3 regions of the Pseudarthrobacter sp. RHLT1-30-1 genome follow, and region 2 is predicted to be linked to each of the others. Evidence: riboswitches for the same ligand, from Rfam matches in the RefSeq annotation. Region 2 holds a riboswitch; each other region holds the start of a gene.
What was found. A riboswitch is a leader RNA that binds a small molecule or an ion and turns the genes downstream of it on or off. The one in region 2 is predicted to bind cyclic di-AMP.

Region 1: another riboswitch for cyclic di-AMP. It lies ahead of AC50YM_RS00075 (aggregation-promoting factor C-terminal-like domain-containing protein); the one in region 2 lies ahead of AC50YM_RS17180 (M23 family metallopeptidase).
Region 3: another riboswitch for cyclic di-AMP. It lies ahead of AC50YM_RS10365 (hypothetical protein); the one in region 2 lies ahead of AC50YM_RS17180 (M23 family metallopeptidase).

The regions. Positions count from the first base shown of each region.
Region 1 is NZ_JBWZCG010000001.1:10,592-20,504, reverse strand. It holds gene AC50YM_RS00100 (DNA glycosylase AlkZ-like family protein) at 1-35, shown strand, start outside; gene AC50YM_RS00095 (nucleoside deaminase) at 70-573, opposite strand; gene AC50YM_RS00090 (phosphatase PAP2 family protein) at 645-1,430, shown strand; gene upp (uracil phosphoribosyltransferase) at 1,500-2,135, shown strand; gene AC50YM_RS00080 (VOC family protein) at 2,227-2,604, shown strand; gene AC50YM_RS00075 (aggregation-promoting factor C-terminal-like domain-containing protein) at 2,634-3,419, opposite strand; cyclic di-AMP (ydaO/yuaA leader) riboswitch at 3,418-3,576, opposite strand; gene AC50YM_RS00070 (sensor histidine kinase) at 3,680-5,311, opposite strand; gene AC50YM_RS00065 (response regulator transcription factor) at 5,315-6,055, opposite strand; gene AC50YM_RS00060 (winged helix-turn-helix domain-containing protein) at 6,679-7,539, shown strand; gene AC50YM_RS00055 (dodecin family protein) at 7,920-8,123, shown strand; gene AC50YM_RS00050 (SixA phosphatase family protein) at 8,179-8,706, shown strand; gene AC50YM_RS00045 (hypothetical protein) at 8,823-9,434, shown strand; gene AC50YM_RS00040 (EamA family transporter) at 9,520-9,913, shown strand, end outside.
Region 2 is NZ_JBWZCG010000028.1:19,022-28,934, reverse strand. It holds gene AC50YM_RS17205 (molybdopterin molybdotransferase MoeA) at 1-1,179, opposite strand, end outside; gene AC50YM_RS17200 (DUF6457 domain-containing protein) at 1,176-1,463, opposite strand; gene mobA (molybdenum cofactor guanylyltransferase) at 1,485-2,201, opposite strand; gene AC50YM_RS17190 (HNH endonuclease) at 2,292-2,792, opposite strand; gene AC50YM_RS17185 (NlpC/P60 family protein) at 3,008-3,775, opposite strand; cyclic di-AMP (ydaO/yuaA leader) riboswitch at 4,085-4,243, opposite strand; gene AC50YM_RS17180 (M23 family metallopeptidase) at 4,390-5,208, opposite strand; cyclic di-AMP (ydaO/yuaA leader) riboswitch at 5,211-5,420, opposite strand; gene AC50YM_RS17175 (iron-dependent transcriptional repressor DtxR) at 5,581-6,276, opposite strand; gene serC (phosphoserine transaminase) at 6,537-7,664, shown strand; gene AC50YM_RS17165 (MFS transporter) at 7,702-9,051, opposite strand; gene AC50YM_RS17160 (DUF3027 domain-containing protein) at 9,096-9,761, opposite strand; gene AC50YM_RS17155 (cold-shock protein) at 9,770-9,913, opposite strand, start outside.
Region 3 is NZ_JBWZCG010000012.1:1,873-11,785, forward strand. It holds gene AC50YM_RS10335 (universal stress protein) at 1-78, shown strand, start outside; gene AC50YM_RS10340 (GYD domain-containing protein) at 286-606, shown strand; gene AC50YM_RS10345 (DNA alkylation repair protein) at 954-1,607, shown strand; gene AC50YM_RS10350 (alpha/beta fold hydrolase) at 1,655-2,401, shown strand; gene AC50YM_RS10355 (hypothetical protein) at 2,553-3,542, opposite strand; gene AC50YM_RS10360 (hypothetical protein) at 3,578-3,850, opposite strand; cyclic di-AMP (ydaO/yuaA leader) riboswitch at 4,052-4,221, shown strand; gene AC50YM_RS10365 (hypothetical protein) at 4,226-4,975, shown strand; gene AC50YM_RS10370 (dihydrofolate reductase family protein) at 5,044-5,631, opposite strand; gene AC50YM_RS10375 (serine hydrolase) at 6,042-7,001, shown strand; gene AC50YM_RS10380 (DUF1918 domain-containing protein) at 7,058-7,258, shown strand; gene AC50YM_RS10385 (DUF5129 domain-containing protein) at 7,255-8,718, opposite strand; gene AC50YM_RS10390 (DedA family protein) at 8,853-9,509, shown strand; gene AC50YM_RS10395 (LpqB family beta-propeller domain-containing protein) at 9,552-9,913, shown strand, end outside.

The DNA of each region.
Region 1 (9,913 bases), on a different contig from region 2:
CAGCGTCGGCAGCAGCCTCCGCGGCCGGCCGGTAGCACGGCCGGGACCGGAACTCGCGATGGCCAGGGTTCAGGAGCCACGGTGTCCGGCGAAGAAGTCCCGCAGCAGCTCCGCGCACTCGTGCTCGCGGATCCCGCCATACACTTCCACCCAGTGGTTGAGGCGGCGCTCGCGGAGGATGTCGAACACGGATCCGGCGGCGCCGGCCTTTTCGTCCCAGGCGCCGAACACGACCCGGGGGATCCGGGCCAGCACCACGGCCCCGGCGCACATGGCGCAGGGCTCCAGCGTCACCACCAGCGTGCAGTCCTCCAGACGCCAACCGTCACCGGCCATTCCGCCCTGCGCACTCCGTTCCTGCAGCCGGACGGCCGCCTCGCGGATGGCCACCATCTCAGCGTGCGCCGTCGGGTCCCCAAGTGCTTCGCGTTCGTTGCGTCCGCTGCCCAGCACGGTCCCGTCCGGACCGATAACGACGGCGCCGATCGGCACGTCGGCCGTGGCCAGCGCGGCACGGGCCTCGATGAGGGCAAGGCCCATCCATTCGGCATGGCGGGGCTCGGGGGAGGTCATGGCTCAATGATAGTTTCGATGCTAAGCAAGCTGTGCAGCCAAGCGGCCGGCACCAACATTCGGGAGAGATCGTGAACAACGGGACAGTGGGCTGGATAACGCACCGTTGGGGGAAATGGGTGGTGCCGTACGCGGCGCTGTGGGCCACGATGCTCATCGGCGGCGTGGTGGTGCTGGTCCTGGCACTGCTGAGCGCCGAGGTCTATGACAACGTCGTGGACGAGGCCGGCCTGGCCAACCTGGACAAGCCCACCCTGGGGTTCATGGAACAGCTCCGCAGCCCCGGCCTGGACGCGTTTATCACCGGGTTCACCAACATCGGGGGCGGGATTGGGATGCCCATCCTGGGCAGTCTCCTGACCGCGTGGCTGATCTGGACCAGCCGGACCTGGCGGCCGCTGATCCTGATCGGAGGCGCCGCCGCCGTCTCGGTGACCGCGACATCCGTGGGCAAGAAGCTGATCGGCCGGACCCGTCCCGACCACGCCGACGCCGTCCCGCCCTACGAAGACTCGCCGTCGTTCCCAAGCGGCCACACCCTCAACACCACGGTTGTCATCGCACTTGTCGTCTACCTCGCCTGTCTGCAGATTGAAGGCACCCTGGCCCGGGTCGGCCTGATCGCGGCGGGGGCGGCCTTCATCTTCGCCATGGGCATGAGCCGGGTCTACCTGGGCCACCACTGGATGACCGATGTGATCATCGGCTGGGTGCTCGGGCTGGCCTGGGTCGGAATCGTGATCATGGCCCACCGGCTCTTCCACGCCCTGCGGCACCGCGAGCACGCCGGACCCGCGCCGACTTTTGACAACTCGGCCCACCTGACAGACGGCGCCGCCGGCAGGAGTCATCAATAGGAAACGAACGACGTCGGCGCCCGCGGTCCCACGGGCGGCGCACCATCCGTTGGGTGATAGTTTTGACCCATGCGCACTCTCGTTGTGGACCACCCGCTGGTCGCCCATAAGCTCACCGTTCTGCGGGACAAGAACACCCCGTCGCCGGTTTTCCGCCAGCTCACCGAGGAACTCGTCACGCTCCTGGCGTACGAGGCAACCCGCGAAGTCCGCACCGAACCGGTGACCATCGAGACCCCGGTCAGCACCACCATCGGCACGGCGTTCACTAAGCCCACGCCATTGGTCGTCCCCATCCTGCGCGCCGGACTCGGCATGCTCGAGGGCATGACCAAGCTGGTCCCCACGGCCGAAGTCGGCTTCCTGGGGATGGCCCGCGATGAAGAGACGCTGGACATCATCACCTACGCGGAGCGCCTCCCCGAGGACCTCACCGACCGTCAGATTTTCGTCCTGGACCCCATGCTCGCCACCGGCGGTACGCTGCGCGAGGCCATCAAGTTCCTCTTCAAGCGCGGTGCCTCCGACGTCACCTGCATCTGCCTGCTCGCGGCCCCGGAGGGTCTGGCGAAGCTGGAGGAAGAGCTCGCCGACGCGAACGTGACGATTGTGCTCGCCTCGATCGATGAGAAGCTCAACGAAAAGTCCTACATCGTCCCGGGCCTGGGCGACGCCGGCGACCGCCTCTACGGCGTGGCCGGCTAAGCCACCCGCGCGCTGCGAAGCTGCCCGCGTGGGCGGATTCCATTGAGATTTTCCTATCCCGGAGAGACCCTCCGGGACTAGCCTGAGCCCCATGGACTGGAAACTTGAACTCGTCTTTGTCCCGGTGTCCGATGTGGACCGCGCCAAGGATTTCTACGTCAACAAGGTGGGCTTCCACGCCGACTACGACGAGCGGCCGATGGACGGCATCCGCTTCGTCCAGTTGACCCCGCCCGGCTCAGCCTGCTCGATCGCCATCGGCGAGGGCCTCAATGAGGCGCCGCCGGGTACCGCCCCCAGCCTGCAGCTGGTGGTCAGCGACATCGGGGCGGCCCATCAGCAGCTCAAGGACAATGGTGTGGAGGTCAGCGACATCGACGTCCAGGATTGGGGGCACTTCGTCTATTTCGCCGATCCCGACGGCAATAAGTGGGCAGTGCAGTATATTCCCAACCGCCCGGGCGGCTGATCAGCAGCGTTGTTTCGCAGCAACGCTGCTTAGTACCAGTTATTGGCGTAGTGGAAGTTCAGGGCGCCACACGGCGAGCCGTAGCGATCCTTCACGTACTGCAAACCCCAGTTGATCTGCGTGCGGTAGTTGGTCCGGTAGTCCGCGCCGGCGCTGGCCATCTTCTCGGCCGGCAGGGACTGGACCACGCCGTAGGCACCGCTGCTCGAGTTGGTCGCGGTCGTTTCCCAGTCCGACTCCTTGGTCCAGAGCTTCATCAGGCAGGGCATCTGGCCGGCGGCCCAGCCGTAGGACCCCAGCTGGCCGGCCGCGTAAGCCTGCGCGCCGGCAGGGTCATTGACGGCAACCGGGGCAGGTGCCGGTGCGGGCTCCGGAGCCGGAGCCGGAGCCGGAGCCGGAGCGGCTGCCGGTGCCGGGGCAGCGGCTGGCGCGGCTGCCGGGGCGGGCGCTTCGGCCGCCTTCGCCTCGGCTGCCGGGGCGGCGGTTCCGGTCGGGACTACGGCCTGGTTGTCGACCCGGACGCGTTCAAAATCGAGGTGCGTCAACGGATCCGCCGTCGCGGCTGGTTGCGTGAGATTGCCCGTGCTGGCGTTGCGGGCGCCGGTTTCAGCCGCCTGGCCTGCGGCGCCGGCCCCCACGAGTACCGCGCAGGCGGCCACTACAACCGCCGCGCGGCGGCCGGTGGAGCCGACGCGGCCGGCGATCCGGGCCAGGCCCGAAGCGGGCGTGGCTGGTTCGGCGCGGTGGCGCGTTGGCTTGGAGCGGGTGGTGTTCTCGGCGCCGTCAGGGCGCGATTGTGCGTTGAAGTCGGTCATGATCGCCTCTCAACGCCTGCGGAGTTAGCTGTCGGGTTCGGGTGAGGTCACCCGGCCGCACGGAATTTCACGTGTCGGCTTCACCCCAAGGGCGCAAGATGCAAATGCCCGGGAACTCTGGGTTCCCCGCCTCTGCCTGGTCCAGCGGAATCCGGGAGGCGGCAGAGCTTGGCGTGCGTCCGGATGTGCGGCCTTAGTGATGGCCGCACCTAAAAACCGTACAGGACTTGGCCGGCTAAGTCACATTTGCATAACGGAGGTCACGACGGCGGCGTGGCGTCTTGCGCTTCCAGCGGCCGGTTGGCCTCGGTCGTCAGGGGAGTTGCCGGCAGCCGCACGGTGAATTCAGTCCGCCCCGGGCGGGATGCGACGCTTACGGTCCCGCCATGGGCAGCAATGATTGACTGCACGATGGACAAGCCCAGCCCGCTGGTTCCTTCGGCGGATGCGCTGGTGACCGTGGCAGCGGCGCCGGAAGCAGCAGGCAGGCGCGGCGGGTGAAGGGGAGGGCGCGGAAGGGGCCGCCGCCCGTGCGCCGGCGACGCAGCAGGCACTGGATTCTTCCGGGAGGCGTCCGCGCGAGTGAAACGCGCGAACACGCGGTCCACAAATTCGGGAGCGATTCCGGGGCCGTTGTCTGTCACCGTCACGACGGCGCTCCCGTCCTGGGTGAGCTTCACGCCGGTCACGACCGTCGTGCCTGGCCCGGTGTGCTTCCGCGCGTTGGAGAGCAGGTTGGCCAGCACCTGGTGCAGCTGGGTCGCGTCGCCCCGGACCACCACGGGCTCCTCCGGGAGCTCCAGGTGCCAGATCCGGTCAGGGGCCATGACCTTCTCATCACTTACCGTCTCGATGGCCAGCTGGGTGAGGTCCACGTCGCTGAGCTTGAGCGGCTGGCCCTCATCCAGCCGCGCGAGCAGGAGCAGGTCCTCCACCAGGGTGGTCATCCGTTCGGACTGGCTTTGCACCCGGGCGAGGGACTTCTCGCCGTCGGGCGTGAAATGTTCGGTCATCCGCATCAGCTCGGTGTAGCCGCGGATGGCGGTCAAGGGTGTGCGCAGCTCATGCGAGGCGTCCGCCACGAACTGGCGGACTTTCATCTCGCTGTTCTGCCGTGCCTCCAGCGCGTTGGAGACGTTGTCCAGCATCAGGTTCAGGGCATGGCCGACGCTGCCCACCTCGGTTCCGGGATGCGCCGCGGACGCCGGAACCCGCATAGCCAGTCCCACCTCGCCTGCGTCGAGCGGCAGCCGGGACACCTGCGTCGCAACCTCGGACAGCTGGTCCAGTGGCTTCATGGTCCGGCGGATCAGTGCCGTGCCGGCCAGGCCGATCACGACCAGGCCGCCTGCTGAAACAAGCACCATGGTCCAGACCAGGGAGGCCAGCGTGTTTTGTTTTTCTGCGAGCGGCAGCCCGGTGACAATCACGTCGCCGTTTGGTGATTCGGCCGCAACCAGCCGGTAGGCTCCCGCGGAAAGGGTCCGGTCCACCGGCTCGCTGCGGGGGCTGAGTCCAAGGAGAACTTCGTCGTCTTCGTTGGTGAGGGACTTACGGGTGGCGTCCTCGCCCAGGAACCCTGCGCTGCGGACTGAATCTTCATCGATCCGCGCATTCAGCGTGCCGATTCCCTGGCCCCGCGCCTCAAGGGGATCTGTGCGGCCGCCGGCGCGGCCAGAATCGCGGGCACGATCCTCTGCCTGCTGCAACTGCTTGTCGAGCTGTCTGGTCAGGAAGAGGTCCATCGAGGCATAACTGACGACGCCGACAGCACCGCAGATCGCCACGAGCAGGGCCATGGCGACCAGGACCAGCCGGGTGCGCAGGTGCCAGGTGGAGGGGTTGCGCCAAGTGAACCCGGAGGGACGAATCTCGCCGAAGCGTTCGGGCACGAATCAGTCCGCCGGCTTCAGGACATAGCCAGCGCCGCGCACGGTGTGGATCATGGGCGGGTAGTTGGCATCCACCTTCTTGCGGAGGTAGGAGATGTAGAGCTCCACGATGTTTGCCTGCCCGCCGAAGTCGTAGTCCCAGACCCGGTCCAGGATTTGGGCCTTGCTGACAACGCGTTTCGGGTTCTCCATGAGGTAGCGCAGCAGCTCGAACTGGGTGGCTGTAAGGTGGAGTTCCTCGCCGGCGCGCCGGACTTCCCTGGTGTCGATGTTCAGGATCAGATCCCCGACGACGAGTTCGGCGGTATCCATTGCAGCCACGCCGGAGCGCTGGACGAGCCGGTGCAGCCGCAGCAGCACTTCCTCCATGCTGAACGGCTTGGTGACGTAGTCGTCCCCGCCGGCTGCCAGGCCGGTGATCCGGTCCTGGACGGCGTCTTTGGCTGTCAGGAACAACGCCGGCACCTCCGGCGCGAAGGCGCGGATCCTGCCCAGCAGCTCTACGCCGTCGAACCCCGGGAGCATCACATCGAGCACTAACACATCGGGACGGAAGTCCTTCGCCAGCTTCACTGCTTCGGGGCCGTCGGCGGCGACGGCCACGGACCAGCCCGCCATTCGCAGGCCCATGCTCATCAGCTCGGAAAGACTCGGTTCATCGTCCACGACCAGGGCACGGATGGGGGACCCGTCCGGATGGGTGAGCTGGGGAAGATTGTTCGTCATGGAGTGCGAAGTGGCCATGGGACAACTCTCCGATCTGCCGGTTAGGCGCGGCTTTGGGAATCCTGTGCGGCACCTGTGAATCCCAGCCTAACGAGCTGGACGGCCCTGGGAGCCCCTGCACGGGCACTTTCCGCGGCTGCGGAGTGACCACTCTGTGGGACGGTGGACATCCGTTGATAAGTAGGCGAACGGTTTTACGGTTTCCGGATACAGTGAATGATTCAGGGCCGGTGGGGCATCTGCGCGAAGCTTCTTCGGGCAGATGACCCACGGGACCTTTTTTGTTCGAATCCAAGGTTTTTCCAGCGCCCGGTCAGAATTGTGATCTGCGCTACTATTCCCCGTTTAGTCTCACATCGTGGACTTATGAATGCTTTGTTACTTGCAAGTTTTCATTGTTACGTTGCACACTTCAATTGTGAACAAGAACATAACAGCTCCTGCAGCCGCAGTTTTTTGGATCAGCGCACCCGCTGATACCGAGAATCGCTGTTGTCGAATGCACGCCTAACTTTTACACCCCAAAGGTTTCTAGGCATTCGCCCCCAGCCCAGCGTCGGGCGCCCCTCCCCAAGTTTCATTGCGGGGAAAAGTAGCATTCGAGCCGCGATGACGGCCATTCACATTGAGGTAAGCAATCCATGTCAGTTGCATCCGGATACGTCCACATCTCCGTCCGTAACGCCAGCAAGGCCGGCCAGGCCTCCGGTATCCGCCAGGGCTTCGGCGGCCGCGCTTCCTTCGCCCCCTCCGGCTCCGGCAACACCTTCCCCGCCCCCGGCTATGCCCCGCAGGGCTACAACCCCAACTCCTATGGACAGCTCCGGGCCGTTCCGCCGGCCACGGCCCCGACTCCCGTGATTACGCCGGGCAGCGCCGCCGCCCCCGTCCGTCCGGTCCCGGCCGACAATGTGGCCCGCGGTTTCGTGCTCTACATGGGCATCGACGAGGAAACCGCGGCGGCCGCCGGGACCTCCATTGCCAAGCTGGCCCAGGAAATCCGGGCCTACGCCCAGTCCCTGGTCTCCGGCGCCGAAAGCTACGCGGCCGTCGCTGTTGCCCCGGCCAGCGCCCCCGGCTCCGCGCTCGACGTCGTCCGTTCCACCTTCGGTGACCCCACGGTGGGGGCCCGCCAGCGCGCCGAGACCTCCCGCCAGCAGCAGCCCCAGGATTCGCGTCCGTCCGGCGTCCTGATTGACCTTGCCCGCCGCGAAGTGGCGCTCGACGGCGAATCCCTGAACCTCACGTTCAAGGAGTTTGAACTCCTCAACTACCTCGTGGAGAACGGCACCCGCACCGTGGGCCGCGACGAGCTGCTTGAGGGCCTGTGGCGGAACGCCGAAGAGGTGCCCAACGAGCGCACCATCGACGTCCACATCCGCCGTCTGCGCTCCAAGCTTGGCCGCCTCGCCAATACTGTTCGCACGGTCCGCGGCCAGGGCTACCGCTTCTACGAGCACCCCGAAGTTGTTGTCTGGGCCGCTCCGGAATACTCGATCTAGCTTCCAGCCCGCGCAAGCGTCCGTTCCTTGACTGGGGCGGGCGCTTTTGCATTGACCGTTGCGCTTCACGCGCCGCGGGCGGCACTTTGCCGTGCCCTGGCGTTCGCTGGCTCCCTTGACCTCGCAAGCTCGGACAAGGAATCCGGCCAGCTCTCGTCCTCCCTCGTTCCTCAGTCTGCGATGCGGCACTACGCAAAACGCCACGCTGCGCTTACTTCCTCCTGAGAACGCACCTTCCTCCCGTTCCGGGGTGGAGGCTTTCGGCGGGGCAGGCTGATGGACGTTGGGCTTCGCGGCTCTTGGGCGGCGCTTGGACCCTGTTGTGTTTCCTTCCTTCGGCGTAGTCTCGGACCCGTTGAGACGACTACTGAGAGGAAGATATGTCTGTTGCACGCATTACTACCCTGAGTTCGAACTCCAAGACCTCGTTCGATGCCGCCATCAAGGAGGGCGTCGATCGGGCCAACAAGACCCTGCGCAATGTAACGGGTGCCTGGGTGAAGGAGCAGAAGGTTGAGATCAGCGACGGCGCCGTCGTTGCCTGGCACGTTGTGCTGGAAGTGACCTTCGTACTGGACGACTGAGCCGCCGTTGGTGCGACGCGCGCCCGGGGATCAGCCGCCGCACTAGGATTGGTCCATGAGCGCGCATCACATCAAACGGCTGGTGATCATGCGCCATGCCAAGGCGGACTGGCCGGGCGGCGTCGCCGATCACGACCGGCCGCTTGAAGAGCGCGGCCACCGCGACGCCCCGCAGGCCGGAAAATGGCTGCTGAAGCACGGCGTGGTCCCCGATTTCATCCTCTGCTCCAGCGCCCTGCGCACCCGTCAGACCTGCACCTGGGTCTGCAGCGAACTGGGCGACAAAGCCCCGACGCCGAAGCTCGAGGACGGACTCTACGCCGCCTCGGCGTCGCGGATGCTGACGGTCATCAACCACGTTCCGGACACCGTGACCACCCTCATGGTGATCTCGCATATGCCCGGCGTGCAGGATCTTGCCATGCACCTTGCCTCCCGCGATTCCAACCACGATGCCTACATGGACGCCGCCACGCGCTACCCCACGAGCGCCCTGACGGTGATGGAGACGGAGAAGCCCTGGGCCGAACTGGACGGCCAGGACGCCAGGCTCACGCACTTCAAGGTTCCCCGGGCCAAATAACGCCGGCGCCGGGCGGGCTGCCTGATTCCCGAATGATGGTCACGCAGGCATTTCTGCGGTTTACTGATCCTGTTTACTCGTAACTTACGGGGATCGAGAGAAAAGGCGGAATCATCGTGGATTCGGGACTGCTCATATGGATCATTGTCGGCATCATCGTTGTGCTTGCCATCATCGCCGTGGCAACCAGGCTCAGCCGCAAGCGCAAAGTGGAAGCGGACCGCAACCGGGCTGTCGAAATGCGCGAAAAGGCCCGGACCGATGAGATCGGGGCGAGGGAACGCGAGGCGCAGGCCGCAAAGGCAGAGGCCGACGCAAAACAGGCAGAAGTCGAGGCCGAGAGGCTTCGGGAGGAAGCCCGCGACCGCCAGCGGGAAGCTGGGCAGGTCCGCGCCGGAGCGCAGGAACAGCTGAGGAAAGCGGACGAAGTGGACCCGGACGTCGTCACCACGGAACGCGACGGCCAAGTCCGGGACCGGCGGTCCGATGCCGACGCCGGCAATGACGAGCTGCGCCGCGACCGGCGGTCCGATGTAGACACCGGAGATGACGAGCTGCGCCGCGACCGCAGCGCCCGAAACCCCGCCGACGCAGACCGCACCCCCGACCCGGACGGCAGCCAGACGCCCAACAGGCAGGTCCCGCCGGAGCCGGTCCGCGGCGACGTGCCCCGCACCGAAAATCCACGCACTGACAATCCCCACACCGACAATCCCCGCAACCTCTGATCCCTCACCTGCCGGCTAACCTCCGGTCCGCCGGGTCCGGACGGTTCCGGCCGCGGATGACGCCGGAACCGGGCATAGTGGCAGGGTGAACCCACGCCATTCCGCCCTGGCCCTGCTCGTCGCCGTACTCTGGGGCGTCAACTTCGTCGCGATCGACCTCGGCCTGCACCCGGACGGGGCGGAGATGCCGCCGCTGCTGTTTGTGGCCATGCGGTTCATCCTGGTGGTCGTGCCGTGCATCTTCTTCATCCGGAAACCGGACGTGAGCTGGAAGGCGATAGTCGGCGTCGGGCTGCTGATGAGCGCAGGACAGTTCGGCCTGCTGTATCTGGCGATGGCCCTGGGCATGCCCGCGGGCCTGGCGTCCCTGGTGTTGCAGGCGCAGGTGCTGTTGACGGTGCTTCTGGCGGCAGGCTTTCTCGGCGAGCGGCCGAGCCGACGGCAACTCGCCGGGGTTGTACTGGGAGTCGCCGGACTCG
Region 2 (9,913 bases):
GGCCCCAATGGTTGACAGGGCCATCATGGCCGCGAGGGGGTTCCCGGGAAGCCCGATAATGAACCTGCCGTCCGGCAGTTCAGCCAGCACGGCCGGATGGCCCGGCCGCATGGCGATGCCGTCGATGAGCAGGCGTCCGCCGAGCTCCGCGACCGAACGGCGCAGGTGGTCGGTGCCGGACCTGCCGGTGCCGCCCGTGGTGATGACGACGTCGGCGGGCAGCAGCTCCGCGGCCGAGGGACCGGCCGGCTGCGCGGCTGGAGCCGCGCCGTTTTCCGCCGCGGGGTCGGTGTCCTCGAGGGCGGTGAGCCATTCGGCGTAGCTGTCGCCGATTTTCGTTTCGCCGGTGCAGATTCCGCCGAGCATCTCCACGACGCCTGCGAGCTGGGGGCCGAAAGTGTCGCGCACCTCCCCCGGCTGCGGGATCCCCGCCGAGACCACCTCCGAGCCGGTGAACACCAGCCGGACCAGGGCTTTGCCCAGCACCGGGAGGGCGTCGTGACCGCCAACGGCAGCGAGCGCGAGGTGGGCGGGGTTGAGGAGGGCGCCAGCCTTGATCAGCACTTCGCCGGCGGCGGCTTCCTCCGCGGCTTTGCGGATGTGTTCGCCGTTCCGCGGCTCACCGGGTTTGGCGCCGCCGCCGAGGCGAAGGACTGGCAGCCCGTCCTCGTCGCTGGCGATCGTGCCGCTCTCGCTGCGCAGCACGGCCTTCGCCCCGGGAGGGATCAGTCCGCCAGTGACGATCGGACTGGCCTGGTGGGGTGCCAGCCGCTGGCCGGGTTCCGCGAGGATCCAGGGTCCGCTGCCGTTGACGGCCCAGCCGTCCATGGCGGAGGAGGCGTAGTGCGGCAGGTCCACCAGTGCTTCCACATCGGCGGCAAGTGTCCGGCCCAGGGCCTCCCGGAGGGCAACGGGTGCGGCGGGGATCGGAGTCGCGCAGCCGAAGGCGAGCTGCCAGGCTTCCTGCCAGGTGTGGGCAAGGGGCCGATGCGGCGCCTCCGTCTGGGGCACCTCGCTGGCCGCGTCGCTAATGAGCCCCGCGGAACTCTCGTCTTGGTGCCCGGCGGGCGCGGCGGCAGGCGCGGCGGCGGGCGCGGCGGCGGGGCTGGTGTCGGGGGTGTTCGTTGCAGGCTCGTCCCCGGCGGCAGCTGGGCTGCCGTGAGGGGGTGCAGGTGTCATGCCCCCGAGGCTTCGCTGGCCGCGTAGTCCGTGGCGAGTTTGCGGGCTACGCCCATCGCGGCCTGCATGGAGACGGAATCCGTGGCCTGCCCGGAGCCGGAGGCCAAACCGGCCGCGAATCCGGCGATAAACGTCGTCAACGGTGCGGCCGGGCGCACCACGGAGTGAGCTGCCACTCCGGCGAGGGCCAGGACCTCGTTCACGTCAACCTCGACGTCTTCCAGTTCCAGGGCCTGAAGCAGGGCACGGCACCAGTCTTCGAGTGTTTCATCCTGGCTTTTCACCGTTTGCCTCCAAAGTTGAGTTCAGCTGGGGTCCCCGGGCCGGATGCCATGGTCTCGGCTGCCCCGTGCAGGACTGTCGCGTTCGGGACGGTCGTGTTCAGGACGGTCGCTGCCATGCCGGTCCGGCGGGCGGGTAACCCCTAATGCGGAGGCATCGTCCCAAGTGTCCACATCATCCGTGGACCCTTCGGGGACGCTTACTTCCCGCACCTCCAGCCTAGCAAGAAGCGCGAATACCGAGGCATTTTCGAGGGCACCGCGCCGGGCTGCATCGGCCGCGCGCCGTTGTAGCACAGCTGTGCGATATAAGCCCATGAGAGGTTGCCGGTGTCCATCACGAGACACTGCCATGAGCCCGTCGTGCACCTCCGCTTCGGCGGCCGCGCCGAGCAACGCCCGGATGGCGGCGCCCGCCCCGGGCATGTCGCAGGCAAGGACGAGGGTGAAGGGCGCGGCGGAAGGGTGGCGCGGGTCGTGGGCGCGGTTCCGTTCCAGGGCGGCGAGTCCTGCCGCGATGGCGGCGGCAGGCCCGGCAAAGGGCGGATCCTCCCGGCATCTGACCACACCGTCCGGCAGGGTGCCGGGGTCGGGCCCGACGACGGCGACCGCCGCCGCCCCGCGGGCGGCCCGAAGGGCGAGCTCAAGGAGGGTGGCGCCGTCGTGCATCAGGCCCGACTTGGGCACCCCGCCCAGCCGGGATGACCTCCCCCCGGCGAGGATGACAGCATCAAATTCCACCCGCCCAGCCTAGCGCGGCCCTGCAGACTGCCACTCCGGCCGGACCGGATCCCCGGACCGGCCGAGATCGGACCGGACCGCCGGACCGGATCAGGCAGCAGATTCCGGCAGCAGGAAAGGGTCCCAGGCCGGCGTCGGCTTCTCCAGTTCCTTGATCTGCCAGGTTGTCCCGCGGGGCGGCGCCGGGCTGAAGCCCAACTTCCAGCCCATTTCACCCGGCGTGTGGTCCCCTTTGGCATTGTTGCAGCGCAGGCAGGCCGCGACGAGGTTCTCCCAGGAATCCGCACCACCCCTGGATTTGGGTTGGACATGATCAATGGTGTGCGCCGCCTTCCCGCAGTACGCGCAACGGTGTCCGTCCCGGCGAAGCACGCCGCGGCGGCTGACAGCCGTTATGTTGTTGTACCGGGGCCTGATGTAGCGATTCAGCAGAATCACCGAGGGCCGGCCAAGGACGTCCTGGGGCCCGACGACAGGAGTGTCGCCTTCCGCCACGACGCTGGCCTTTCCGGTCAGCACCAGCACGAGTGCCCGGCGGAAAGTGACAACCGCCAGCGGTTCATATCCAGCATTTAGAACGAGAGTGCGCATCCGCATACCTCTTCACGGCCGCACCCGCCAGGGGCACGAGGGCCGGCTGCCCTCTGCTTGGTCGGGCTATGGACAAAACAAGAGTAAACACGGAGGTGCCGATTTACCGAATATTTTTCCCGCGCCGCGACCGCAGCCCTCGAAAGTTCACCCGGCGGCAATGCAAAAGGACCCCCGCCAAACGGCGGGGGTCCCTCGGGTTTGCTGCTGTGGTCTTAGGCGCCGACGCGGATGAAGACCGGGCCGGAGCCGACGTTGACGGACTGCAGGGACGTGGTCCCGCCGTTCCAGCCGCCGTGGACGGCCATGCCGTTGCCGACGTAGACAGCGATGTGGGCCATGCCCGAGCCGCCGTTCTGGTAGTACGCGAGGTCGCCGGAGCGTGCCTCGGCGGCGCTCACGGTGCGGCCGAGGGACAGGTAACCTGCCGGCCAGCCGTGGTAGTTGATGCCGGCAGCAGCCAGCGCGTTGGTAACGAGGGCGGTGCAGTCCTGGCCAATACCGAGCTGGGCGTAGGCAGCGGCGGCGATCGTGGCGCCCATGCCGCTGGCGACGGCGGGTGCCTTGGTGCTGGCAGTTGAGGCGGCCGCCAGGGTGGCGCCACCGACCTTGGTGCCGGAGGTCTTGGCAGCGGGTGCTTCCTCGACCTTGACGACGGGCTTGGGGGCCTCGACGACGGGGGCCGGGGAGGTGGTGACGGCCGGCTTCTCGTAGGAGATGGCGATCGTGGAGGCAGCCGAGATGGTCGCCGGGGAAGCAGCCTGAACCTCAAGGGTGGAAGCGGAGGTGGCTTCGCGCTGGACATTGGCCTCAGCAGCGTTGGCTGCGATACCGCTGGTCAGGACGAGGCCGGAGGCAGCAACGATGACGGCTGCCTGGCGACCCATGCCGCCGGCGTTGTCGCCGACAGCTTTGGCAATGACGGCCAGCGAGTTGGTCTTGGTGACCTCGGCGCGGTGCCGTGCGTTTGCACGAGTAGTCATTAAGTTCTCTCTTTCGTGATCCTGGGTCCGCGCTTTTTGGGCGCGGTCTGAGGACGCTCCGGCATCTTGGGGGTACGCCGGATCGCCCCGAAATGGGTTACTTAGCGAAGGGTGTACTGCGAAGACGCGCCAAAAGCGGGAACTGCTTGCAGGTGCATGGCCTGCGGGCCGGACTCAGCAGAAATTGAGTCGGCGGTATGGAATCCGTTCCGGGCACCGGCAAGGGCGACACGGCGGTTGGATTCCAGCGGGCTCGTAAGAGCCGCGCGAGCGCGGTTAAGCGCAGCATTGTGGCGTGAAGACACGAAAGTAGCCTCTCCCAATGCCTGCGAGGTGAGCTGTCGGATTCGGATGGGAGTCACCCGGCCGCGCTGCTTCCTGGGAAGCATTGCGACTTAACCCCAAGGTCTTCTTGCGAAGACCAAAATTGGTTCCCCCGCCCCTGCCAGACGATGTCATGCGAACGGACCTTGAGCGGTGGCAGAGCTAGGCAATCCACTCAAGAGCGCCAACTTCGGAAAAGTTGGCGTAGCTCAAACGGTACAGCAGTTGGGAGGCAATGTCACATTCAGATCACGGCGTGTCACAAGAATGCGAGAGCGTCCCATCAGCTCTTAGAGCCAGCCGGTCGGATCGACGACTTCGCCGTTGACCATGACTTCAAAGTGCAGGTGGCAGCCGGTGGAGGCGCCAGTGGTGCCGCTCATTGCCACGACATCGCCGCGGGAGACCTGCTGGCCCACCTTGACGGTGGCTGACGACAGGTGGTTGTAGGTGGTCTCCAGGCCGTTGCCGTGGTCGATCACCACCCGGTTTCCGCCGCCATAGGGATGCCATCCGGTGAACGTCACGGTGCCGCTGGCGGCCGCAAGGACGGCGCTGCCGCACTGGGCGGCATAGTCCTGGCCGCGGTGGAATTCCCCGGAGCCGCCGGTAATGGGGCTGACGCGGTAACCGAAGGGTGACGCGGTTATCAGCTGGGCGAGGGGCGCCCCGAGGCTGCCCGCGGAGGCTGCACGGGTGATCGAGCCGGCGGACTGCGCGCTCAGCAACTGCTTGAGCTTTCCGTCCGGGTCACCCTGGGTGGTGACGGCGCTGCGGCTGAAGTCAATCTTGGCGTCGTCGGCCGTGATGTCCGGCTGGACCGCGGCGGAGATGGAACCGGCGGCGGAGGTGTCCGTGGCCATGACCGGGCCCGTCGCAGGGACGGCGACAGTGAGGACCAGTCCCGTGGCGGCCAGGGCGAGGCCGGCCTTTTGCCCCACGCCGCTGGCGGCCGCGAAGTCAGTTACCTGCCGGAACGGGCTGCGGCGGTCCCGGCGTGCGTCGCGGTGCGCGTCACGTGGGCGGTCTGCCGGCAAGGCGACGGCCGGACGGGGCTCCGGAGCAGGACCGGTCGCACGACGGCGGCCCCTGGCGGTCTGGGTGGTCAAAAGGTTCCTCTCTGGAGAGCCTGCGAAGTTAGCTGTCGGATTCGGGTCAGAGAGTTCAAAGACCCGGTCCGCCGTGGCAAGAATCCAGGCACAAAGGGACCCGAAGGGTCCATCGGTGGAGGGTACTTGCCGCTGACGGACTTCACCCCAAGGCTGTTGAACAGCCGGAAGTGGTTCCCCCGCCCCTGCCAGAAAGGTGGTTCTGTTACTGATCCGCTGGCAGAGCTCGGCTTCGGATCAGGTAACGCTTTGGTATCGGTACTAGAGACCAACTATAGGCGATGAAGCCATTCAGAGATAAATCCGTTATGGAACCTGTGCGCAACTCAGGGGTGGTCCCCTCAGCGGACAGCTAATACCGGTGAAGCGGCGTTAATCGACGGTAACGAAGACGTGGGCTGCAACCTCGGGCGGCAGCTCCAGCGCGCCTTCGATCTCCGGCACCCGCACCGAGATGTATTCGCCCACCCGCTCCAGCGAAACACTGGCGCCAGGGCGGATGCCTCCCTCGTCCAGTTGGACGAGCAGTTCCGGTTCCACCTGGATGGGCTCCGCGAGCCGGCTCACCCTGATCCGGGAATCCGGCCCGTAGCCTGCCATGGCGTCAAGCAGGTTCACGACGACCGGAGCGTTGGGCTCGGACGCCAGGCCGCCCAGTTCCGCGAGGCCGGGAATCGGGTTGCCGTACGGCGAGACCGTGGGGTGGTTCAGCAGGTCGAAGATCCGCCGCTCCACCCGTTCGCTCATAACGTGCTCCCAGCGGCAGGCTTCCTCATGGACATAGGCCCAGTCGAGGCCGATCACGTCGGCCAGCAGCCGCTCGGCGAGGCGGTGCTTGCGCATCACCCCAATGGCACGTTTCCGGCCGGTTTCGGTCAGTTCAAGGTGCCGGTCGCCGGTAACAACGACCAGGCCGTCGCGCTCCATGCGTCCAACGGTCTGGGAAACGGTCGGGCCGGAGTGGCGCAGCCGCTCGGCGATGCGGGCGCGCAGGGCAACAATGTTTTCTTCTTCAAGTTCGAGAATGGTCCGGAGATACATCTCGGTTGTATCGATCAGGTCCGTCATTCAGCTCAGCTCCTCGAGCGCCGTCCTTGCGTGATTCCCACGGTACCGCCTGCGGCTGGCGCCCTCGCGGGGTCCGCTACGTTCGCAGGCCAGCTTAGCCTATTTTGAATTACTCCGGATAATCTCAATGACCGGACTGTGACGGTCTCTTTTCCCTGCGGCGCCCGGCAGTCAGGCAGAATGAAACGGTGGCTCCGCCGCAGCCATCCTGCCGGGCCGCCCCGAGCCGCACCTCGTACCTGCCGAAAATTGGAGCCACAGTGAGCGACACCAGCATCACGATTCCCGCAAATCTCCTGCCCAAGGACGGCCGGTTCGGCGCCGGACCGTCCAAGGTCCGTCCCGAACAGCTGGCGGCCTTGGCCGCGTCGTCGAAGCTGCTGGGCACGTCCCACCGGCAGGCGCCGGTCAAGAACCTTGTGGGATCGGTCCGGACCGGGCTCAGCGAGTTTTTCCGCGCCCCCGAGGGCTACGAGGTCATCCTGGGTGTCGGCGGGTCCACCGCGTTCTGGGACATCGCGAGCTTCGGCCTGGTCGAGAACAGGGCACAGCACTTGTCCTTCGGCGAGTTTGGCTCAAAGTTTGCCGCCGCCACCAACAAGGCACCGTTCCTCGCGGACTCTTCCATCATCAAGTCCGAGCCCGGCACGCGCCCGGCCGCCCGGGCCGAGGCCGGCGTCGACGTCTACGCCTGGCCGCAGAACGAAACGTCCACGGGCGTGGCTGCTCCGGTCCGGCGCGTGGTGGGTGCCGACGCGGACTCCCTCGTCCTGGTGGATGCCACCTCGGCTGCCGGCGGGCTCGACGTCGACGTCGCTGAAGCGGACGTTTACTACTTCGCCCCGCAGAAGAACTTCGCCTCCGACGGCGGCCTGTGGCTGGGCCTGTTCTCCCCGGCAGCGCTGGAACGCGCGGCGCGGATCAAGGCCGGCGGACGCTGGATCCCGGACTTCCTGGACCTCCAGACGGCGATCGACAACTCACGGCTGAACCAGACCTACAACACGCCGGCACTGGCCACGCTCGTCACCCTGGACGCCCAGGTGCAGTGGCTCAATGCCAGCGGCGGGCTCGACTTCGCCTCGGCACGGACCGCGGATTCGGCCGGCCGCATCTACCGCTGGGCCGAGGCATCGGAATACGCCACGCCGTTCGTCGCGAAGGCTGAAGACCGGTCCAACGTCATCGCCACCATCGACTTCGACGACTCCATCGACGCCGCGGCGATTGCCAAGGTGCTTCGCGCCAACGGCGTCGTGGACACCGAGCCATACCGCAAGCTGGGCCGCAACCAGCTCCGCATTGCGACCTTCGTGGCGATCGAGCCGGACGATGTGTCGGCGCTGCTGGAATGCATCGACTTCGTTGTGGGCGAGCTGAAGAAGTAGCACCGCGCCCGTCCTGGCCCGTCCCGGCGCTGAAGCGTCAGCGGTCGACGGCGTCGTCGGCGTCGTCCGGTTTCTGTCCCCGTCCGGCGCCGTCCGCGTCTGGTCCGGTTCCGTCGGGGCCCCGGGCACCGGCGGATACCACACGGAAGTGCTGCAGCCCGCGGGCGCGGCGGTCGAACCGGATCCGTAACTGCAGGGCCCTGACAATCCACACCAGGCCGATCAGGGCCGCGACCAGGCCGGAGGCCGCCGCGACGCTCAAGGACCAGCGGGGGCCGGCGACGTTGGCGATCCATCCCACGAACGGCGCCCCGATGGGTGTGCCGCCCATAAAGATGGCCATGTACAGCGCCATCACGCGGCCGCGCATCACGGGGTCCGTGGTCGTCTGGACGTAACCGTTGGCGCTCGTCAGCATGGTGATGGCGAAGAGCCCCACCGGAACCAGCGCCACACCGAACCAGAAGTAGCTGGGGGCCAGCGCGGCGATGCCCGAGGTCACACCGAAGGCTCCGGCAGCCCCGAAAATGATCCGCAGCCGGGGCTTTTTTCGCCCGGCGGAGAGCAGTGCCCCGGCGACGGAGCCAATGGCCATGATGGAATTCATCAGACCGAAGGCGCCGGCGTCCAGGCCGAATTCCGTTCCGACCATGGCCGCGATGAAGAGCACGAAGTTCAGTCCGAGGGTGCCCACAATAAAGACGGCGACCAGCACCACCACGATGTCCGGGCGGAACCGCACATACCTCAGCCCCTCGCGGATCCGGCCCTTGCCGGCCGCTGCCCGGGGCAGCTGGCGCAGCGACGCCGTCGGAATCCGCCACAGGCTAAGAAGCAGGGCGACGAAGGTCAGGGTGTTGATCAGGAAGACCCAGCCGGGGCCGACGGCGACCGTGAGGACGCCGGCGACTGCGGGCCCGATCATCCGGGCGACATTGAAGGACGCGCTGTTGAGGGCCACCGCGTTGGGCAGGTAATCGTCGCGGACAAGTTCGGAGACGAACGTCTGGCGCACGGGGGCATCGAGGGCAGACACAACACCGAGCAGCAGGGCGAAGCCGTAGACATGCCACAGCTGCGCCGCCCCGGAAATTACCAGGATGCCCAGGCCCGCGCTGAGCAGCCCCATCGCGGACTGGGTCAGGATGAGCAGCTGTTTGCGGTTGAAGCGGTCGGCCACCAGCCCGGCCACGGGGGCGAGGAAGAGCTGGGGGCCGAGTTGCAGGGCCATGGTGAGGCCCATGGCGCTGGCATCGTGCTCGGTCAGGTGGTCAAAGACCAGCCAGTCCTGGGCGGTGCGCTGCATCCAGGTCCCGATATTGGAAATGACCGCCCCGATGAACCAGATCCGGTAGTTCAGGATATGCAGGGACTTGAAGGTGGACATCATGTCCAGCCCTCACTATTCCGGCCCCCGGATGGTTCCAACCGTTAGTCAGCCTGCCTTGAGGGCAAATCGTCGTCCGGGGCGTCTGCGGAATCCTCACCGTCGTCAGAGTCGTCGTCGTCAACAGCGTCGTCGTCAACATCGTCGGCGTCGTACTCGTCGCCGGCTCCATCGGCATTTCCATCGGCGTCGTCGGAGTCGTCCTCGGGACTGTCCGCGGGATCGGGGGCGCTGTCGGCGGCGGGTTCGCCCGCGTCGGGCAGGGGTGCGGCAGGGGCGGCGTCCGCAAGTTCATCCTCGCCCTGTTCGTCGCCCGGGCGCACGCGCTCGGCCCACGGGATCCAGTCCGGCGCCAGGATCGACTCTTCGGAAGGCAGCAGGCCCAGCTCGTCGACCGTAACAACCTTGGACCGCGAGTTGCGCGTGAGCACGGCGTACCATTGCCAGCCCCCGTAGCCGGCCAGCCTGGACTCGAAGAGGTGGGTGACCAGGCGGTCCCCCTCGCTCTTGGCTGCCAGGTGCGGGCCGATCTGTTCGGCGGGGGCGATCCCTTCCAGGGCGGCACGGGCGGCGTCGACGGCGGCAGCCAGGAAGGCGTCGGGCTTGCCGGTGCGCCAGACGGGAACGCCCGGGCGCGGCTTGGAGCCGACGTTTGTGCCGGCGTTCGTGTCCCCGGCCCGGGGCGCGTTCTGATCAGATTCCGGAGTCATCGCGGGACCTACGCGTCCAGCTCGTCGGCAACCTTACGCAGGGCGACGGCAATCGCCTTGCCCTTGTTGCCTTCCGGGTATTTGCCGGCGGACAGCGTTCCGGACAGGTTGTCCAGCACGGAGACGAGGTCCTGCACCAGCGGCGCAAGGTC
Region 3 (9,913 bases), on a different contig from region 2:
CACCTGGGTTCGGTCTCCGCCCAGGTCAGCGGCCATGCCGCGTGCCCGGTTGTGGTCGTCCCGCCCAGGGACGCTTAGGCGTTTCGCCCAGGGCCGCTCGGGGTGGGTGCGCCAGCGCAATCCCAGTTCGGCATCCGGCTCTGCAGCAGCCGTTGTCAGCGTGTTGCGGAACGCCTACGATGTGCCCACAGCCCCACTCTGGGGACCAACTCCGGGACGTGCCCCTAAGGGTTTCGAAGACACCGTTGTGTGCCCGAGTCCTGGACATCACAGGACGGGAAGACCATGGCCAAATATCTGTTCGAAGCGAACTACGTCGGAGAAGGCATTAAGGGCCTCATGCGCGAAGGGGGCACGAAGCGCCGTGACGCGCTGGTCGAAGCCCTCAAGTCTGTGGGCGGCTCACTCGAGTGCTTCTACTACGCTTTTGGCGAGACCGACGTGCTGGGGGTCTTCGAGGTACCGGGGCCGGCCGACGCGGCGGCGCTTTCCCTCATGATCAATTCCACTGGCTCCGTGAACGTGCGCCTGAAACCGCTTATGGCTCCAGAAGAACTTGACGAAGCAGCCAAGAAGACACCGTCCTACCGGGCACCAGGTCAGTAAAGCGCGAACAGCTGCCGGCCACTCCGCCTGTTTAGGCTGCCAACGGTCTCCTGGAGCGCGAGTGGTGGAGCAGCTTCAGGTGATGAAGGAGCTCCCGACGCTCGCGACTGAGGATCTGTGTGCGCCGGTCCGGGGGCTTGTCGGCACCCCTTGTTCCGGGAATCTTTCCGGACGTCGTTCCGGGCAGGGGTGGTGCGGTGGAGCGGCCAGGGAACGGGCCACCTCGGTGACCACGCCCCTGCCAGCTGCTGCCGGAGCCACGTCGGGCCCCTGATTGCCGTCCACAAAAACAGGCTATCGGGCACCTGCGACAAATACCGGTCCCGGCCATGCGAAAGAATGACCCCATGAGCGTTGCCGGAGAATTCATTGACGAGGCACTCCATCGGGAGTCGTCCTGGAGCCGCGCCGAGGAATCCGAAGCACGGCACGGCAGCGATCACCGCTACTACGGAGCGTCTGTCGGTGCCGTGCGGGGAACGATCCGGGACGCCCTCCGCCGGCACCCGGAACTGACGCACGATGACGTCACAGCGCTGAGCTCCGAGTTGTGGGAGGTGCCCGTCTTCGAACGCCGCCTCGCCGCCGTCGTGCTCCTGCAGTCGAGCGTCGGGCTGCTCACCAACACGGACCTCACCCGGATCGAAGGCTTCGTGCGGAGCGCACGGGTGGGCGTGCTGGTCGATCCGCTCGCCGTCGACGTCATCGGCCCGCTGATTGCCCGGCTCGACGTCGTGGCCCGGGTGCGTGCCGACAGTGTCCTGGACCGGTGGATCCGGGATCCCGACAACTGGCTGCGCCGGGCTGCCCTGCTTTCCCCGCTCCGCGAGCTCCGTACCGGCGCCGGGGACTGGCCCCGGTTCGTGCGCCATGCCCGTCTCGTGCTGAGGGAGTCGCCCCAAACGGAAGCGCCGGCGGGCGACGGCGGCGAGGTTGCCGCCGAAGCGGTCTCCCGGGTGCTCACCGAGCTGGCCAGGCACCGGCCGGAATTGGAATTCTGACCGCCCGGGGAGGAATCGTGATCGTCCCGTTCTGGAAGACTGGCGTTATGAAGGCAGCGTCCGACGGGAAAAGTGCCACGCTCGTGTTCATTCACGGCGGCGGCGTAGGACCCTGGATGTGGGCGGAGCAAATTGCCTACTTCGCTCGTTATTTCACCGTCCTGACCCCTACCCTTCCGGGGCATCATCCGCAGCGCCAAGGCAGGTTTTCCACCCATGTTCAGGCGGCAGCCGCAGTCGCAGAGGAGACCGGCCTTCTGGAACAACCCGGGCCCGTCACCGTCATTGGACATTCCCTCGGCGGTCAAACGGCGATTCAACTGGCGGCGTCCTACCCCGGCCATGTCGAGCGCCTCGTGGTGGTCAGCTCTCTTTTGAGCCCGTGGCGCGGAGCGACGGCGCTCAGCCTGCTCGCCGCGGGGTCCGCACCGCTGTCGAGGAACCGTCGCTTCGCTCACGCCCAGGCGGCGCAACTCGGCATCCCCTCATCGATGTTCGAGGACTACTTCGCCCTGTCCCGGGCCGTGTCCGCCGGAACGCTCAGGCGCTTAATCCTGGCAAATTTCTCGTTCGCCGTTCCTCCTGAGGTCCTGGGATCCTCCCGGCCGGTCCTCCTCATGGCGGGGGACAAGGAGGAACACAGACTCTTACGCGTCATGGAACACTACCAATCGAAATTCCGGAACTGCAGCTTCGAGATCCACCAGCGTGTAGGGCATGGAATGCCTTTCACTCAACCCGGGCGGTTCAACGCCGCCCTTCACGACTGGCTGGACTCCGCCCGGCCGGCCTAGTATTGCCGTCATAACGCCGGCCGCAGCCCTGCCCCTGACAAGCGCTTCCAAGACGAGACGAAGAGCGCGGCCGCGGCCGGTGGTGCAATGAAAGCGGCCATCGTCACCAGCTGGAGTCCGACAATTGAACCGGCGAGACCGAACAGCGCTGTCACGCCGACGCGGAGCAAGGCCCCCCGGGAATGAGCCGTCCGAAAGGCAGCGAGACCGCGAAGCCCATCAGGGTTGCTGCAGCAAGGATGAGCGGCCACTGTGTGGGATGCCCGGCCCCAAGAAATTGAGCGGCCGCCTCCACGACAAGACTCGCGCAACACAGCACTACCGACCACCGCATGATGCCGCCGAAACGCGGGGCGAGCACAATCCCGGCCGCGAGGGTCGCAGGAATGGCCGCCAGCGCGCCGGCGGCCAGACCGAGGTTCATGGCGTGGGTGGAATCGCTAACCATCGGCGCCCAGCTACGCCCGGAGAAGGCAAACACAGCGCAGCCCAGGCCCGCAACCAGCGTCACCAGCGCGGCCGCGCATGCTGCAGCGTCCCTCCGCCGAGTCCAAGCCGCCACCGGCATCAGCGGGGACGGTCGCACTGCTGCCCGGACGGCGTCGCGCCGTGCTGCGGGAGGCTTCGCACTGTCCCATCGCAGAGCGATGACAAGCAGCACGACGGCGCCCAGTGCGCTGGCCAGGGGAGCCATCAGCGTTAGTGCGCCGAGGAGAAGCGCAAAAGGCGCTGCCAGGACTGTACTTTGCACGAGGCGGATGGGCAGGGAGCGCCGCCTGCTCAGCGCCGAGCCGACCGGTGCCACAAGACAGATCGTGCCAGCAATCCACGCGAGAATCAGGAACAGCAGGGTCGACGAACCAAACCAGCTGCGGCCCAGACCCGCATCAGCTTCGTCGAAACCGACCGACCAACTCTTTGCCGTCAGTGCCGCCAAACCACACGCCAGGAAGGCACTAGCCGCAGTGAACGATGCCGCCGGGGCGGAGAGCCGCCCCGCTCGATGCAGGAGCACGACGGCGGAGAGGGCTGCAGCCAGCGGGCCGATGAAGACGGCCAACAAGAGCCGAACCAGGCCGGCTCCGGGGAGCATCATCGCGTTGGTCAACAAGAGCGCGGTGGAAACACTGAACGCGGTCACGGCTGCCGCTGCGAAACCCGCGGACCAGCGATCGATCATCGCTTGCCGGGGCGGGGCTCCACCACGGCGTAGGCCCTTTCATCGAAGAACTCCCAACCGGTGACGACCATAAAGCCCAGGGCATCCACCCGGTCGTTCAGGACATGGACGTCGAAGCCGCCGTCGCGGGGTTCGGCGTCCCACGTGGACACGTGAACTTCCCCGGTGTCGAGCACCAGCAGTTCGGTATTGACGTTGAAGTCCTCCGGCGGCTGAATGCTCAGCTGGCAGATGGCAACACAGTGCCTGGGCACGTCGGGGCTGTTCATTGTCTGGCCTCCGTTTCGGCGGAACGGTGATGGCATCATCCTATGCCTGGGGACCCGTCGACGAAGGGCATTCCTGGCCCGCCAGCGCCCGCATGTGATACCTCGATGTGACTTGTCGTAATCATTCCGTTACCGTTGATGGGTGCCTGTTGTTTCCGAGACAGGTTCTCCCCTGCCGATTGCCTAACTCTGCCGCGGCGTGGGGATAACTCGCAGCAACGTCCGGCAGAGACGGGGAAACCAATTTTGACCCGCTGTTCTCCAGGGGTCTTGGGGTGAAGCCGCACGGCCCGCTATGTCGGGCCCGCGTGCGGCCGGGTGCCTCCCATCCGAATCCGACAGCTCACCTCGCAGGCATTGGGAGAGGCTTTTTCAATGACTTTTAGCAATACCCGTGCGCCCAAACACGCCGCCCTACGCAACAACCGCCGCACCGCCGGCACCGTCGGCCGCCAGGCCGCAGTCCTCGTCGCCGCTTCCGGAATGGTGCTTAGCGGCGCCATGGCCGCCAACGCCGCCGAGGCGCCGGCCCAGCGCGACTCTGCACCCGCAACGTCCGTTGACGTGCAGGGCCAGGTCTCCGCGCCGGTGCTGGCCGACTCGGCCGTCCAGATCACGTTCGAACGCCCGGCCGTTGAGACGTCGCCTGCTCCCGTGGTGGAGGCACCCAAGCCCGTAGCCGCTCCGAAGGCGGCAGCTGCTGTTGCCGCTCCGAAGGCACCGGCAGCAGCTGTGGCCCCCGCGGCCGCTAAAGCAACCGTCAAGGTCCAGGCAGCCCCGGCCCCCGCCGCGGCTCCGGCAGCCGGTGGAGTCAACGCCACGCTGCTGGCCGTGGCCTACGGCCAGATCGGCATCACGCAGGACTGCACCGCGATGGTCGAGAAGGCCCTGAACGCGGCCGGCATCCCGGTCGGTGACATCGGCCCGCAGGCTTTCCTGAAATACGGCTCGGTCGTCGCCACGCCCCAGCCCGGCGACATCATCGTCCAGTCCGGCCACGTTGCCATCTACGCCGGCAACGGCCAGGCCATCAGCGGCGGCATGAACGGCGTCAACGCCACCATGACGCACCCGCTTTCCTGGCTGACCGCCACCGGCCCGGTGACGTTCGTCCGCGCAGGCTAGCACCACCAGCGCCTAGCACCACCCAGCGCACAGTCGGCCGGTCGATCAGTTGCCTTGGGGGCAGCGGATCACCGGCCGTCTGCGTCGCCGGACTCCGACTCTAGTGCGTAGCGAAGCAGCACCACACCGTTGCCAAACGTACGGCTCGCCAGCAGACGGAGCGGCGTCATCGCATCCGTTTCCGGAAAAAGGGGCTTTCCCCGACCGATGAGGACCGGGTGCACATAGATCCGGTACTCGTCGATCAGACCTAGCCGCCTGAAAGCCGCTGCGAGTTCGGCGCCACCGAGTGCGAGGTCACCGCCAGGCTGTTCCTTGAGCCGCACCACGTCCTCGGCGACGACCTCGTGCACCACGTCGGTGTTCCAGTCCGCCGTGGCCAGGGTCCGGGAATAGACGATCTTGGGCTTGTCCCGCCAGATCCCCGCGAACTCAACCTCCGCAGGAGCGCTCGAAGGGTCCTCGTCCGCTGTCGGCCAGTAGTCGGCCATCAGCTCATAGGTGACGCGGCCGTCCAGGAAGGCGCCCATGGTCCGCAGCTCATCGTTGAAGTGGGTGTGCAGTTCGTCATCGACCCGGTGCCAGCTCAGATCGTGCTGCGGACCTTCGAAATAGCCGTCCAGGGATACTTGCATCATAAAGATGACCTTGCGCATGCGGGCTCCTTTGCCGGGCTGCCGGGGTTCCAGCGTACGACGCGGACCGCGGCAGTGGGAGGGCGCCCGACGCCAGGCGGTACGTCTCGCCGCACAACGGCTTTGGCGGTTTTGGGGGCCCGCGGGCCCGCCGCCCCCGGGGGCCGGAAGGCAAATCCGGGATCACTTGGGCGCGGCCGCTTGCGCTAGGCTGAGCCCGGGGCAGAATAAGGAAATCTGAAGCCGCGCCGCGGTTCTGAATCAAGCGCGGTCCCTAGGTCAAGAAGGACAAGCATGCCAGCGAACCAGCCTGCGACGTCAGCCGACGTTGCGCTTCCGTCGATGCTGCGGCAATAGGCCGGATGGATTCCTGGGGTCCCGGCCGACACTACAGCAGCGGCCGTCATACAGCTGAATTCAACCGGAGTCCCTTGCGGGGCCTGCCGGGTTTTCCGGGCGGGATTAGACCGAAGTTCCTGATCGCGCTCGTCACAGTCCTCGGCCTGGTCTCGGCCGCGGGCGTCTACGCCACCGTCCGGGACGGCGTTCCACGCGATGCCGGTGTTGCGCCGGCGACGTCGGCATCCGCGCCAGCGAATGCCGGACCGGCCGACCCGCTGTCCGCCACCGGCGCGACACCCTCCGCGGTAGCCACCGCCACACCGCCGGCCCCGACACCCGCCGTCGCTCCGTCCGACCCGACCATCAGTGCGCTACTCGACGCGGAGATCGACGGCGTCATCAAGGCCAACAGCGCCTACCGGCTGGGCGTGGCCCTGATCGACATGCGCGACGGGGACGTGCACGAGTACGGGGTGAAGACGAAGTTTGTGGCCGCCAGTACGGGCAAGATTCTCGCCGCTGCCGCCTACTACCATCTGGTGGAAACCGGCAAGGCCTCGCTGACGTCCCGGATGGGGCCGTCCACCGCCGGCCAACAGATCCGGCAGATGGTCCAGCAGAGCAACAACGAGTCGTGGGCGTTGATCCTTGCCGCCGTCGGACAGAAGGGCCTGACCGAATACGCCGCCGACCTCGGCATCCCCTATGACCGCACGGTGAACGGCCTGACTCCCGCCGAGATGGGGCGGACCCTGTCCGAGCTGTACAGCGGCCGGCTCCTCAACGCCACCAACACCGCCCAGTTGCTGTCCTATATGCAGCAGACCAATTACGAACTGCTGATCCCGGCCGCCACGCCCCCAGAGGTCAGCGTCTTCCACAAATATGGGCTGCTCGAGGGTTACCTGCATGACGCAAGCGTCCTGGTCCAGGGCGACCGGGCCTACGTGTTTGTGGTCTACACGCTGGGCGTGGGACCGTCGGATATGGCGGCCCGAACCCGCGTCATCCACCAGCTCACCGAAACCGTCACCGCCAGACTCTTCTAGCCGGCCGTTCCCCAAATGGTCACAAAACCGTACGCTGGTGAGCGGAGGTGTAGGCCATGAAAGCAACCCAGGGAGACCGCATCATTATCCGTGGCACCACGGTCGAGTCATCGGACCGTCACGGGGAAATCCTCGAGGTCAAGGGTGCCGACGGCGCCCCGCCGTATCACGTCAGGTTCGACGACGGCCACGAGACAATTCTGTTCCCCGGCGGCGATTTCGTCGTCGAACACAGCAAGAGCGCCGAGACCCGCTAGAAGCTCGACGAACTGCCGGAGCCGGAGAAGCTGCCGCCGCTGCTGCCGTAGCCGGTGGTGCCGCCACCGCCGCCGCCTCCCCGGGCACTGCTCACGCTGCTGACGCTGCTGTTTAGGCCGGAGTTGAAGGTCGGCACGGAGAAGAAGTAGTACGCGGGGTAGACGGTGCCCAGGATGCTGGGCTCGTATGTGCGCCCGTACTTGGCTTTGCTTCCGGCCTGCGCGCTTTCCATCTCCTGGCGCATCAAGGAGGCTTCCTTTTCGTTTTTGGCGAAGCTCTCGATGACCGTATCGGCGTGGTTCTTGAGCAGCTCGGACAGCTGGGTTCGGGCATCCCGAAGCCGGTCCAGGGCGGTCTCCGGCGTGATCGAGCCGTCCGCGAGTTCCGTGGTCCACTGTTCGATGTCGCGATGGCTTTGGTCCCGGAAGGAGCGCAGGGCCGCCGCGGTCGCGGAGTCCCCCTCGGCATTGCGCTTGCTGAGCATTTGTTCGATCGCGGCCAGGTCGGCCCGGAACGGGGCCAGCTGCCGGTCCCAGGCGGGAGCCCAGGCGGAGCCCCGGTTGAGCAGGGCATTGGTGTCGGCAATGACGTCGTCGAGGGCGTCCAGCTCTGTGGCGGCCTCCGCGTAGCTCCTGATCAGCCTCATGTTCACCCGCTTGCTGAGTTCCTTGGGCGACAGGGCATGGACCCGGTTGGCGAGGGCCGTGGCCTTGTTGTACTTCGCCAGGAATGTCCGGTGCTTCTCCAGCACGGTACTGCCATAGCGCGAGGCGTCCGGGATGGTGCTGGCGTTGAGCTCGGTGACCTCGAGATCCATGCTCACGTTGGAGTAGCTGACGTCGCCGCGGGCCAATTCCTTGCGGCTGCTGACTCTGGTCCGCCAGCGGACGATCAGCCAGCCTGCGGCGCCTGCGATGGCGGCACCCGCTGCGCTGAAGGCAGGGACGAGGAAGGCCGCGGACCGGTACCAGGGCTGGTTGATCAGTTCCGCGCCGCGTTGGATCCCGGCGATGGTGCCGTCCGTCCATTGGGCGTCCCGCAGCAGTTCCTTGGCGGCGTTCTGGATGTCCTCGCGCTGTTCCAGCGAGACCTTCCGGTCCTCACCCATATACGTCCCGACGTGCCGGCCCAGCGGGTCCAGAGCGAAAATGAACAGCCCGTCCGCCCACTTCTGCCCGTCCCCGCTGATCCACTCCGGATGCTCGGCCCGGGCGAAACGGAGGACCTCCTCGTTCAGATTGTCCGCGGCCGAGCCGTTGTAGGTGTACACAGCCACCTTCGTGGGCTGGTAAAACTCAAGCGACTGCACTGCCGGCCGAAGGGTTTTTTGGTCCAACACCCCGGCCCGGTCCTCCACCACGATGTCGACCGGCGCGGCGGCAACGGCTGCCGGCCCCGAACCCAGCAGCCCGATCAACATCAGGACGAGGAGGCCTACGACTTTCCGCACAATTCCCATTTCCTGAGCCTAATGCCTCCCGGTCGGAGCCGGCGCGAGCGCACCGATCCGCGCACCTGTTTCGGTTAGGCTGGCCACAAACGACGGGGAAGGGGAGCGACAGTGACCGAGGATCCTCAACGGCCCGGGCAGCCATGACTGCCGCAAGCCCGGTGGACGACATGAGCGGTGTGGCCGGTTTTGCCGCGCGGGCCGTCGACGCCCTGGGCGAATGGGGCGTGGGACTCTTCACCCTGGCGGAAACGGTGTTCCCGCCCATACCCAGCGAGGTCATTCTTCCCCTAGCCGGTTTCCTGACGAGGCAGGGGACCATGAACCTGGTCCTTGTCCTGGTCACCAGCACGCTGGGCGCCTACCTTGGCGCGATGCTGCTCTACTGGCTCGGGGCGCGGCTCGGCCTCGAGCGGTCGATCCGCTGGCTGTCTAGGCTTCCATTGATGGACCGCGAAGACTTTGAAAAGGCCGCCGGCTGGTTCAGCCGCCACGGCCGGTCGGCTGTCTTTTTCGGCAGGCTGCTGCCGGGCGTGCGCAGCCTGATCTCGTTACCCGCCGGCGCCCAAAGGATGAACCTGGGAACGTTCAGCGCATTCACACTGGCGGGCAGCGGCATCTGGAACGGGCTGCTGATCAGCCTGGGCGCACTGCTCGGGACACAGTACCGGCTGATCGACGAATACTCCCGCTTCCTCAACTTCGCCGTCTATGGCGCCCTGGCCGTTGTCGCGGCCTCGCTGATCATCAGAGGCGTCCGACGGCGGCGAAACAGCAGGTCAGGGGCGGATGAGGTCTAAAGACATCGTGACGGCGGCCCCGGTCTGCCACATACTGACGACATGAGTCCAGAGTCAGAGCCCGCGCCGAACGAACCACAGCCGAACGAACCACGGCCGGCCGCTTCAGAGACACCCGCGACCCAGCCGTCCGCGACCCGGCCGTCCGCGGCGTCGGACGCTGAACCAGCCGCTGAAACATCCGCACCGCGTCGGCCGGACCGAACCCTGCTCGCCATCCTCGCCGCCATCGCGGTCCTGGTGATCGTTGCCCTGATTGTCGTGTTCACCCGCGGCGAGCCAGCGCCGTTGGATGAGGCCACCCCCGCCGGGGTAGTCCAGCGGTATTCTGCCGCCGTGATTGCCGGCGACGAGGCGGCTGCGAGGGCCTACCTCTCGGATGCCGCCACAGCAGGCTGCATCAA